Regions from separate parts of the Chitinophaga sp. 05T412 genome, predicted to be linked through region 4. Evidence: riboswitches for the same ligand, from Rfam matches in the RefSeq annotation. Region 4 holds a riboswitch; each other region holds the start of a gene.
The links. A riboswitch is a leader RNA that binds a small molecule or an ion and turns the genes downstream of it on or off. The one in region 4 is predicted to bind cobalamin.

Region 1 (3,152 bases), on a different contig from region 4:
ATATTACCGTGTCGCTTATCTGGCGCGGCGTAGGATTGGCGCTCGTCACCGTACCACTCACCACACTGGCCGTATCGTCACTGCCTATAACGGACATCCCACAAGGCGCGGCACTCAATAACATGATGCGACAACTCGGTGGCTCCTTCGGCATCGCCATGGTAAATACCTATCTCGCCAACCGCAACGCCCAACACCGTTATGACCTGGTGAGTCACTTACATACTGACAACCCCGCCGTAGTAGCCCGCCTCAATGGATACACCCAATTCTTCCTAAGCAAAGGTGCGGCACTCACAGACGCCCACGGCAAAGCCCTGAAACTCCTGGACCATACCGTTACCCGTCAAAGTACCCTACTCAGCTTCAGCGACACCTTCCTCCTGGTAGGCATTATATTCCTGGTAACACTCCCCCTGCTTTTCATGGCTTCATCCAGGCAAAAATCAGCAGCACCAGTAGTTATAACGGATCATTAATCTATCACAACTGCCATATTCATGCAGCACAAATTCATTATCTTAGTATAAAAAAATGCATCGTCTGTTTTACCTCTTCATCGGGCTACTCATCCCCTCCCTCACTGTATCTGCACAAACACCTACAGATGCTGTGAAAGCAGCGGTTACCCAATTGTTTACCGCCATGCGCAACGCCGACAGCACCGCTCTCAAAGCCTGCTTTGCCCCGGATGCCCGGCTTCAGTCCGTGACCACCAAAAGCAAAGATGTACAAACTACCAGCGTCGACGAGTTCGCCTCCATCATTGGAAAACTGCCTGCCAATGCCGCCGATGAACGCATCGAATTTGGCAACATCTCTATTGATGGTACCATGGCATCTGTATGGACACCGTATCGCTTTTATTTTAAACAACAATTCCACCATTGCGGCGCCAACTCCTTCCAAATGGTACAACTGGATGGTAAATGGAAAATCCAGTATATCCTGGATACCAGACGCATGGACGACTGCGGCGCAGAAAGTGCGGCTAAATAACGCTTCCCGAAAAAACCAACCATTCTCCCCTATTTGCTTTTCTGTTTTGCATCAACAGAATAATAACCTACTTTTGCCCCATTATGGTTTATTCCTGTCCACTCCGGCCAGTAATAATTAAAAGGGAATCAGGCGTAAATCCTGAACAGTCCCGCTGCTGTAAGTCTCAACTAATGCAAAGGCATCACTCTTGACCACTGTTGTTCATTCAATGGGAAGGTCGCCAGAAGCAGAGACAAGTCAGAATACCTGCCATACCATTCATTTTTGAGCTTTCGTGGAATGAAGCTTAGGGATACATGCAAGCTACAGGCAATGCCTGTACCATATGCTTTCCTAATTATTTTTTCTTCGGTCGAAGGCTGTTGATGAAACATTAACAGAGAAAAAAATTTATGCAATTCACTGAACAAATACGTTCACTGATAAGGGGATGCTTATGTCTGATGGGATTCATCATCTGGCCATTCACCTTCATTACAGCGCAACAAACAGATACCACTACCACTCATCTGAAGGAGGTATCCGTTACTGCGCCCCGGTCAGGCAAGGAAATAAGCCCCGGACAAAAAATGCAGGAAAAAGAACTCAGCAGGCTGGGTACTCATTCTGTTGCCGATGCCATCCGCTTCTTCTCCGGCGTGCAAATCAAAGATTATGGTGGTATAGGAGGCCTCAAAACGGTGGATATCCGCAGCATGGGATCTAACCACACCGGCGTATTCTACGATGGCATAGAGCTGGGCAACGCCCAAAACGGACAGGTAGACCTGGGCAAATTTTCATTGGATAACATGGAAGAAATTGCCCTGTATAACGGACAAAAAAGTAACATCTTCCAACCGGCCAAAGACTTTGGCTCCGCAGGCTCCATTTATTTAACATCTCTCAAACCCAAATTTGCACCCGGTGAAAAAAGCCATGCAAAAGCAACCATAAAAACAGGCTCCTTTGGGCTGTTCAACCCTTCTATTCTCTGGCAACAAAAAATCAGCAAACATACCGCCCTTTCCTTCAGCAGTGAATGGATTAATGCCACCGGCAGATATAAGTATACTTATAAAAAATTCAACGACCAACACGTCCTCCTATACGATACCAGCGACTACCGCAGGAATAGCGATGTAAATGCCGTGCGGGTGGAAGCCGGACTCAACGGCACTATCAAAGGCGGTGAATGGAATACAAAAGTGTACTATTATGAATCCGCCAGAGGACTTCCCGGCTTTATTGTAAATGGTGTATTTGGCCACATAGATCGTTTGTGGGACAAAAGCTTTTTCGCTCAATCCTCTTTCAGGAAAGAAGTGACACCACGTTATAGCATCCTGCTCAACGGGAAATACGCCTACGACTATACGCATTACAAAACGCAGGATACCGCACAGTTTCCGGTAAATAATCACTACTACCAATACGAAATGTATTTCTCGCTGGCGCAGCAGTATGCCCTCACCAACTGGTGGACCATCTCCCTGTCCGGCGATTTTCAATGGAATAAATTAAACGCCAGCCTGGACAGCTTCAGCTATCCCGTCAGGTACACCACCCTCATTGCCGCGGCATCTGCAATGAATTTCAAACGGTTCAGCGCACAGACCAGCCTGCTCACCACCCTCGTGAAGGAAACGGTGAAAGTCAACACCGCAGCACCGTATCAACAAAAATTCACGCCGGCCATTTTTATTTCGTGGCAGCCTTTACCAACACCAGACCTGAAAGTGCGTGGATTTTATAAACGTATCTTCCGCATGCCTACTTTCAATGACCTCTACTATACGGCAATCGGCAACCACCTGCTAAAACCGGAGTTTGCCACACAATACGATGCAGGCATCACCTGGAATAAAACATTTACCGGTAAATGGCTGTCAATAGCAAACGTAGAAGTAGACGCCTATTACAACGAAGTAACCGATAAAATTGTAGCCATCCCCGGACAAAACCAGTTTGTATGGACCATGATGAACCTGGGCAAAGTAAAAATTAAAGGCCTCGATGCTAAAATCAGCGGCAGCTGGCCTATCACACAACAACTGCAACTCAACACCAAAGCCACTTATACCTTCCAGCAGGCATTGGATTATACCAATCCGATGGATGGCTTTTATGGGCAACAGATTGCTTATATTCCCCGACATAGCGGTACGCTA
Region 2 (3,152 bases), on a different contig from region 4:
ACCTTGCTGGTAAGAGCCGGCGTGGATGAAAATGCTTTTAAAGTAGGCATCGGTGGCAAGTATGCCGGCGAACAACTGCTGGGCCTTCGCTTTGATGGCTACTTCTTTACCGGCTCCTATAAAACCGGGAAATCCATCTATGAAAAAGTAGCGCAGAAAATGGTGCCCTGCCAAATGGAACTGGGAGGTAAAGACCCGCTCTATGTAACAGATGATATCACCGACATCGCCGCAGTAGCTGCAGCTACCGCCGATGGCGCCTTCTATAATAACGGACAAAGCTGCTGCGCCGTAGAACGGATATACGTACACGAAAAAGTATACGATGAATACGTGGCTGAATTTGTAAAAGCTGTGCGCTCGTGGAAACTGGGTCTTCCTACTGATGAAGGCGTATACTTTGGCGCCTTAACCCGGCCGGAACAACTGGAGGTACTGGAAGCACAGGTAAAAGATGCGCTGATCAGAGGCGCTACCTTATTGCTGGGAGGAAAACGCATTGATCATGATGGCAACTTCTTTGAGCCCACCGTGCTGGTACATGTGCACAACAAAATGAAAGTGATGCAGGAGGAAAGCTTTGGGCCCATTATCGGTATTATGAAAGTACAGTCAGATGAAGATGCCATACACTTTATGAATGAAACGGATTATGGCCTGACCGCATCTGTATATTCCAACAGCCAGGCGAGAGCAGAAGAAATTCTGTCGCAGGTAAATAGTGGCACTGGTTATTGGAACTGCTGCGACCGCGTTACTGCCGGGTTACCCTGGGCGGGCAGAAAACATTCGGGGTTTGGTGCAACGTTGTCGCATCAGGGAATACGCGCTTTTACGAGAACAAAATCATGGCAAATGAAGGCTTAGCCGAAAGCTGAAAGCAAAAAGCAAAAAGCTATTGTTGCGAGTGATTAAAGCGTTAATAATATACGCAATGATCATGCGCGACAATAGCTTTTTGCTTTATGCTTTTTGCTTTATGCTCCATTTCCCGTACGTTTGCATCCACAATTGGTTCCCGCCATTGGCGGGATTAAAAGGGAATCCGGTGAAATACCGGAGCTATCCCCGTAGCTGTGATCCTGCATTCATTTTCGAATGAATCGTTTTTTCCGGATACTCCAAACCACTGTCTGCCAACTGCAGATGGGAAGGTTACCGGAAAAGCAGGAGAGCCAGAAGACCTGCCAGCTGTAAACAATCATTCAGCGCTTTCGGGTGAAAGGCCAGGGATGTAAGCCTAACGGCATATATTCTATTGTGTAAAGTATTATTTACCCCAGGGCGCCTTATGCAGATGTACTAACATCGGCCTTTTGATTTGTTGTTTTTTTCCGGACCAACCATCCGGACAGGGAAAGGTATGTCATCAATCAAAACAAGTATTATATGAAAAAACAGTTATTGTCCTGCTTATTTGTAGCGTTTACCCTATTGATCGCTTCCTGTAAAAAAGAAGACGCATTAACATCGTCCTCATTACAAAAGTTAGACGTCAACACTAAAACCGGTGTTACCGCCTCATTGATCACCGGCAAGTATGCTAATGGGTTCTTTATTGCCAACGAAGGCTGGTTTGGGCATGGCACCGGCGACCTTCATTTTTATTCGTATAGTGGTGATAGTTTGGTACAGAATGTATATCAACTGGAAAACCCTACGGGCGCATTAGGCGGCGCCTCCAACACACTGCAATTTGCTACCTTCTTCAACAACAAGTTATACATCGTGGTAAAAGCAGGCGGCCCGCTGGTAGTTACCGATGGTGGCAGCATGGTGGAAACAGGTCGCATCAGTACCCTCCCTGCTAACGATGGACATGCCTTCCTCGGCGTAGACGCTACCCATGGCTTGCTGAGCGCTGCCGATGGCGTATATCCTATTACGTTACCATCCCTGGCAGTAGGTACTAAAATCAGTGGCGTATCCGGCTATACCGGCGATATGCTGAAACTCGGCAGCTACATTTTTGTATTATCTCAAACAGATGGTATCGTAGCACTGAACAGCAGCACTTACGCGGTAGTAAAAAAATTCGGCGCCGCTAACCTTGGCTTTGCGGCTGGTAAAGATGGGGCAGTATATGCTACCACAGCAGATTCCCTGGTGCGTATTGATCCCGCTACACTCACCCGCACAGCGGTAAAACTGGGCTTCACCGTACCGTCTCCATGGGGTGCATGGCGTCATGCAGGCATCAGCGCTTCTACGCAGGAAAGTGCTATTTACATTGTGCGTAACAACGGCTTTGCCGGCGGTACCCAATTGTATCGTTATGTAATTGGCAATGCAGCCTCTTTAACTACACCATTTATCACGCTGCCTACCGGCCAGTATTTCTATGGTGCAGGCGCTGCTTATAACAAAGAAACCAATGAACTGGTAGCCACCACCCTCAACGGATCAATGACCGGTAACATCAACCGTGTATTGATTTACGATGCCACCACTACTACCCTGAAAAAAACATTGACGTACAACGGCTGGTACTTCCCTGCTATGCCGGTGTTTCATGAATAAATAATAATAAAAGGCTGACGAAATCGTCAGCCTTTTATTATTATCCTGCATTTACCGTTTCCAGCAAAGTGTAATGTACATCGGAGAGGGATTGTAATTTCTTAGCGGCCCATTCCGGCGTAATATCACGCTGTGGACTGGCCAGCAACTCATATCCTACCATGAATTTCTTCACAGACGCAGAGCGTAATAATGGCGGATAGAAGTGCATATGCCAATGCCACTCCGGATGTTCACCGCTATTCACAGGCGCCTGGTGCATACCCGCGGAGTAAGGGAAGGACGTTTCAAAAAGATTATCGTACTTAGTAGCCAGTATTTTCAGAATCGACGCTAATGCCTGTTTTTCATCTTCTGTAAAATGCGTCATATCCGGTACATGACGTTTGCTGACAATCATGGTTTCAAAAGGCCATACTGCCCAGAAAGGCACCAGTGCTACAAAATGCTCATTTTCTACCAGCACACGTTCCTGCTTCTCTAACTCCTGCGCAATATAGCTTTGGAGTAAGCTTTTACTGGTAGCCTCATAGTATTTTTTCTGGTGAGATGTTTCTTTAATCAGTTCTGCCGGCAAATCGCTGGTTGCCCAGATCTGACTGTGTGGATGAGGGTTACTGCACCCCATGATG
Region 3 (3,152 bases), 240 kb from region 4:
TTCATTTCTCCGGCAATCCGGCATTGGTAGTGCTTAAACCGGATATTTTTTGAGGCAGATATATCACTGGTGTACCACGGTTGTTCGTAGTTAACGGGGATGTTCGCGGAGTTGTTATAACGTTCGCCTACGTAAATAAAACTGTAGTTCAGTCGCCACGACTGATATTGTATACTCGAAATAAGTGATCCGCTATGCCAGGGGACATAAGGAATTTGTCCGCCATAAGTCACCTTTTGTAATTCGGTACTTTTTCGTTTGGTAAAATCCTGTGCCGACTGATAAGTATACGCCGCTCTTATATTGAAGAAGATATTTTTGGGAAGATTAAAAGCCATATCGCCCACAATGTCCACTCCCCTGATTTCTACCATCCCAACATTCATCATGGTCCAGCGAAACATGCCACTGCCTTTTGGAATAGCGAGTATTTTATTGGTGACCTGGTTAAAGTAGCCATCTGCCTGGATTTGCCATTCACTCAACAGCGATCCCGGACGACTTTTCCCATAGGAAAATCCGAGGTTGTATTGATGGGTATATTCGGGTTGCAAACGGATATTACCAATATCCGTGTAATAGAGGTCATTAAAAGTAGGCATCCGGAAGATATTCTTATAGAAGGCGCGGATGTTAAAATCTCTATTTGAAAAAGGCTTGTAGGAGAAGAATACCGCGGGCGTTATTTCATGCTTCGTGGGAGCTGCTGCTGCGGAATCTCCCTTAGAAGTATTTCCGATGGTAATCTGTTCATTCACAAAGGTACCTAAAACACTGGCCTGTATTTTCACTTTCCCAAATTCCCCTGCGCCGGCCAGGGCTACGAGGGAGGTGAATCTTTTAGGGAATACAAAACCATCCAGGTTAGCGGTCAGCGTATTGTACTGAACATCTGTGGACAGATTGATATCAATTTTTTTCGACACGGCATATTTGTTGGCAACAGATCCATACCATTCCTGCTGGCGAAAAATATTATTGATATACATTAACGTTGTATCCGGGTTGAGATAGCGCATGTAGTCATTAGCGTACTTCGCGTTGACTTGTAAATCGTACCCTTTGACAATATTTTTCTGGTAAGACCCTTGCACGAAGAAGCTCCGGTCCCACTGCCGCTGTGAGCGTTTCCAGATATTGTTAACGATGGCGCCGGGAATGCCTTTTTCAGAATCATAAAAGTATGCCTTCGCATTCCACCAACCCCGGTTGATATTGCCATATAGTCCACCTTCTACTCTTACGGCATTGATATCTCCATTTTTTCTGATGGCAGTGGTATCCCAGGCAATACTGTGAGAGTCATGAAATACTCTTTTATAACGGTATGGATAACGGCCGGAAGATTTAACATATTCTCCACTTACGGAATAGTTAACGTTTGTTGAAAGCTTCTGCTCAAATAATACAGATGGGTTGATCAGATCAAACGAACCTGTTTTAAAAACACCTTTGAAATGGGTAGTTCTGGAAGAATCGAAAACAGGCTTCCGGCTTCTCAGATAGATGCTGCCTGAGGAGCCATAGTCTTTGGCGGGTTGAAAGATCTCGCTTTTCTGACCGTTGTAAACAGAGATAGATTCGATATTATCCATGGAAAACTTCCCAAGATCTATTTGTCCGTTTTGGGCATTTCCTAACTGGATACCRTCATAAAATACGCCCATATGGTTAGTGCCCATACTGCGCATATCAACCGTTTTCAGGCCACCTATACCGCCATAGTCTTTTACCTGTACACCGGCGAAATACCGGATAGCATCTGCTACAGAAAAGCTGTTCAAACTTTTCAACTGATCATCGGACAATTTCTGCGAAGGAATCACTTCTCTATATCCAATGGTGGAAATAGTGACCCCCTTCAATGTTCTGACACGCATCGTATCTACGCGTGTAATGCTACGATCGGTTTGCTGTCCGTACAGATGAATGCCAATAGCCATTAGAAATAGCATTGGCAACGCTTTTAATGCGTTTTGCATATAGGTTAATAGTTGAAGTCGCCCGATGACTACACCGGAAGACATACTAAAAAAATTCCTGAATAAATTCAGTGGTAGCTGTATTCAAAGCTTCAACGCCGAAAGCTTTAAACGTATCTGCAATGGCAGGTCTCCTGGCTTGTTCTCACTTTGAACGGCCTTCCCATTTTTATTTTCTAAAAACAGTGGCATGCAGATGTCAAAGTGTTATAACAGAACTTACAGTAGCGGGTCTGCTCAGGATTTTCACCTGATTCCCTATTAATGCTAACATTGTGAAATCATGTTAGCAACCAAATTGCGGCGTGAAAGTACAATAAATTATTGAATAAGAGCAAGGAGGAGAATAATTATGAAGCAACAGCACGGGGAATGCTGTTGCTCATCTTTCTATAGATGACAAAAAACAAAACACCACACTAGATAAATTAAATACACCGGGATGTTCAGGTCCTGGCTACCAGAAATATTTCTCCGCTGGCAGGCAGCAGATCATCTGTTCTTCCGCTGAAATATCGGTCTGTCATATCTTTCGTGGAAATCGTTTGTATATCTTTTAATCCCACTTCTTTCGCCAATGCGACGATTTCTTCTTCTGAAAAAAAACTGACAAAGGGTGTTCCTGAAGCAGCAGCTCCTTTAATCGCCATTTCCAGCAGGGGCTGATCTTCCGGCTCCAGCAATGCTACCGGCAAATAAAAGGCGATAGCTATCAATGATCCAGATGTCAGCAACATCATTTTCCGGAGCGTGTCTATAATTGCTTCCCGGGTAAGATAAAGGGTAACACCTGTGCAGGAAACAAAAGCGGGTTGCTGTACCTGGAAGCCGCTGTGCAACAGCTCTTCCCACCAGGAGGACACTTCAAAGTTAACCGGCACAAAATGAAGATTATCGGGCATGGGGTATCCTTTTTCAAGGAGTCGTGCTGCCTTCCAGGTCAGGGTATTGGGTTGGTCTATCTCGTATATATCTACTGGTGCGCTGATGGCTTTATTTCTCTGCGCAAACGTATCCAATCCTGCGCCGAGCAGCACATACTGTTTTACGCCTTTGGCAATCTGTTCTTTCGCCAGGTCTTCAATAAACCGGGAACGGGCTACAATAGAGGCCCTGAGCCGCTTCGTATACTTCATATCGGGGCGCTCCTGCCAATCGTCTGGCGGTGCT
Region 4 (3,152 bases):
AACGATTAATGTGATCCTAACACTAGTGAATCATGATGCAAACAGAAGCATACTTGTCGATCCTATCCGGGTTGTGGACGTTGAGGGCAACGAGTATAGAAGTGAAGAAGTACTACTGGGGACGCAGGATCGTAGCAATGATCTATATACCGATACACCACTTAAAACAGTCATAAAAATATCCAAAGTATTGCCCGCTGTGAAAATGCTAAAAATATTGCCTATTAACTTCTTTGACCCAGCTCCAGGTACCGGACATTTTAGTCTTGAGTTAAAGGACTTACCAATTACCTGGAAATAATTTTCATTGGAGAGCTATATTACCTTTAACAGATATAATGAGGCTGTCCGGGTTTCCGGACAGTCTCATTATATCTGTATCTAGCCTAATTAAAAGAGTACGTAAAGAAAATTCCCGCCGGGAAATTCGTGTAATTCTTATAATTAGCACTTACAGCAGCTTTATTGCTGAAGTTAAACACGCTGATATTATTAATCAGGTAATCCCAGCCATAGCCTTTCATGGTATTCATATATACTTCGCCAGTCACCGGATGCACGGCAATGTTGTTATACACAATATTGGCGTTTTCTACCATTGATTTTGCATCCACCATAAATTCTGTGGAGCCCATGCTAAAAATATGACGGTATATTTTGGTGCCGGCGCCGCTAAAGTAAAGTGTATCTCCTTTGGCTGTAATGCCTGGCGTAGCGCCCCAACCGGCACTTACACTACCCGCAGTAATATCGTTGGCTTTGATTAAAGAGTAGTCCCTGTAATTGATTTTGGAAATTCTGGCGGGAGATCCGGTGGTAGATACCCAGAGGTTACCATCACTGGCTTTTATCACGCCACTCACACCGGCTTTCATATCCAGCGCATAAGTGAGGGTATCTTTATTAGCTTCTACTACGTATACTTTTGATCCGGCAGCGGCGAAGATCTTATTATTGGAAATGGCCATGGTCATCTTTGCGGCAGACCGGGTTCCCTTGATGAAGGTCAGTGCTTTGGTAACGGTGTTGAAGCGATACAAACCGTTATTGTCGCGGATAATTACATTTTCTTCATTCAGCACCGCCACATGTGTAGGCCAGCTGAGCGTTGCCAGTTCGTCGTTGTAGGCCGCTTCCTTTTTTAATGTTTCCGCATTGGCCACTACCAGTAGCCCATCATTATTAAAAGAATTTCCCATGGCATTTGATTTACCATTTTGGGAGATGATATACACTTTGTTGTTATTGATACATAAATCCTGCGCCGTATTGCCCAGATAAGTACCATTGGCTTTAAAATAAGCGCTGTCCGTTACAATGCCGCGGGGACTGATAAAGGTCAATGATCCATTCTCTGTGGTCATGTTTCCTTCATTTAATACAAATGTGCCGTATTTGTATTTTCCGTATACAGTAATAGCTGCTTGCGCCGATGTTTGCTGGTTATTACCAGAAGCGGTTACTTTAATGATATGTTCTCCTAAATCATTGGACACAAATTTAAAAGTGGTATCACTTACTCCTGCATCCTTACCATCTACCAACCAGGCGAAGGTACTGCCCTGATCTGCTTTCACTTTAAAGAACAAGGTATCTTCCTGCGCCACACTGTTTTGGGAAAGCACGTTTACAATTTGCAGGCCTGTTCCATTCGGCATTGGTACAGTGTTATCTTTTTTTGAACAGGATGCTGCCACAATGGCGATCAATGCCCCGGAGGCTAAAACGCTTTTTTTCATAAATTTTACTACTAATGGTTGTTCTCTTGATGCTATTTTGATATTTAAAAAAACTGACCTTATTACGATCTTCCGTTGTACCCTCTCCTCACCTCTTCAGATTTTTTCACAAAAAGGGCCCTCCCCGCGGTATTCGCAGGTGTTACGCTATAAAAATTCCATTCGCTACAGGGCACACGAATCAATGCTTAAAGACGCTATAAACAAGTCTTTAGTGCAGTTGACAGTAGGCCAAAATGATCCGATAGCCTGGCCGGACGACATATGAAAACAATAAGACCCTGAAATTATTTCAGTGCAAGTTGTTATCTAAAGCCTCATCCCCGAAAGCTTTTGAAATATATCTGCATTGGCAGGTCTCCTGGCTGGTTCTCACTTTAGACGGCCTTCCCATTTTTTTATTCGCTAAAAAACAGTGGCGAGTAGAATGTCAAAGTGTTGTGATAGAACTTACAGTAGCGGGTCTGCTCAGGATTTCCACCTGATTCCCTATTAATTTTAACATCCTGAAATGGGTGCTAAAAACCTAATGCGGCGTGAAAGTACGATAAAATCCTGATAAAGAAGAGGATAGATAAAAAAGAGGAATGGGTTACCGCTTAACAAAATCCGCTATGCGCTGATTCGGCTCCAGGTTTTCACRCAAATAGTAAAATACCGTATCCGTATTAAACGATATTTTTTCGGCAGCAACGATCACGTTGTTTTTGTAATCTTCTGCTTTAAACATAAAAAGCGTATACCCCTGTTCTATTTCAAATTGCAGATTCAGTTCATCTACATTATCCGGCAGTACGAAAACCGGTTGACTGGTATCTGAATGCCAGCCGGAGAAGAATCCATGAAAAAAGAAGACGCCCTCAAATACAATTTCCAGCTGATGGTAATAACACAAATCAGTACTGCCGGCAATGATCAAATTATGACCGTCATATTTATAAACATGAAAATCCAGCCATACATCCTTTCGTATGATGCTATCAATCAGATGCACTATTTCGGAAACATAGGTCGTTGTCATTACTTTATTTTTGCGATCATGCCCTGCTATTAATCCTCAACTCAAACACGCGGCCATTGGAAAGATTCACCTTTACATTCCAATAATAAGTGCCGCCATCTTCTACCTGAATAATTTGCTTTGTCAGATTAGCTTTCAGTTCGTCCTCCGGCCAAAAGAAATTTATCCAGATAATTTTCTTCCCGTTTTCACCGATAAATCCAACATACTGTTTGCCATAAAAATCCCAATTATTCCGGAGGGATTTTAACGTTTTATTGTTCATTTGCTGGAGCTTTTCCCTGACAATATCTGCTGCACGTTTTGCCTCCGCGGGGGTAGGCGTAAACCGACCCGTTGCTTTCGGATATATATCCTTAGCTGCTTTATGGCTGGCAGGAAATATGTGGCTT

Region 1: linked by a shared signal. The riboswitch ahead of AC1DFM_RS18915 (TonB-dependent receptor) and the one ahead of AC1DFM_RS17755 (DUF5074 domain-containing protein) in region 4 are both predicted to bind cobalamin.
Region 2: linked by a shared signal. The riboswitch ahead of AC1DFM_RS33695 (DUF5074 domain-containing protein) and the one ahead of AC1DFM_RS17755 (DUF5074 domain-containing protein) in region 4 are both predicted to bind cobalamin.
Region 3: linked by a shared signal. The riboswitch ahead of AC1DFM_RS16800 (TonB-dependent receptor) and the one ahead of AC1DFM_RS17755 (DUF5074 domain-containing protein) in region 4 are both predicted to bind cobalamin.

Annotation. Positions count from the first base shown of each region.
Region 1 is NZ_JBFTLN010000008.1:190,890-194,041, reverse strand. Features, by position in the region: gene AC1DFM_RS18925 (DHA2 family efflux MFS transporter permease subunit) at 1-479, shown strand, start outside; gene AC1DFM_RS18920 (nuclear transport factor 2 family protein) at 535-999, shown strand; cobalamin riboswitch at 1,067-1,270, shown strand; gene AC1DFM_RS18915 (TonB-dependent receptor) at 1,395-3,152, shown strand, end outside.
Region 2 is NZ_JBFTLN010000025.1:21,521-24,672, forward strand. Features, by position in the region: gene AC1DFM_RS33690 (aldehyde dehydrogenase family protein) at 1-867, shown strand, start outside; cobalamin riboswitch at 996-1,206, shown strand; gene AC1DFM_RS33695 (DUF5074 domain-containing protein) at 1,390-2,520, shown strand; gene AC1DFM_RS33700 (UDP-glucose--hexose-1-phosphate uridylyltransferase) at 2,561-3,152, opposite strand, start outside.
Region 3 is NZ_JBFTLN010000007.1:74,971-78,122, forward strand. Features, by position in the region: gene AC1DFM_RS16800 (TonB-dependent receptor) at 1-1,982, opposite strand, end outside; cobalamin riboswitch at 2,090-2,297, opposite strand; gene AC1DFM_RS16805 (class I SAM-dependent methyltransferase) at 2,429-3,152, opposite strand, start outside.
Region 4 is NZ_JBFTLN010000007.1:315,825-318,976, forward strand. Features, by position in the region: gene AC1DFM_RS17750 (hypothetical protein) at 1-301, shown strand, start outside; gene AC1DFM_RS17755 (DUF5074 domain-containing protein) at 387-1,739, opposite strand; cobalamin riboswitch at 2,074-2,285, opposite strand; gene AC1DFM_RS17760 (hypothetical protein) at 2,332-2,760, opposite strand; gene AC1DFM_RS17765 (hypothetical protein) at 2,777-3,152, opposite strand, start outside.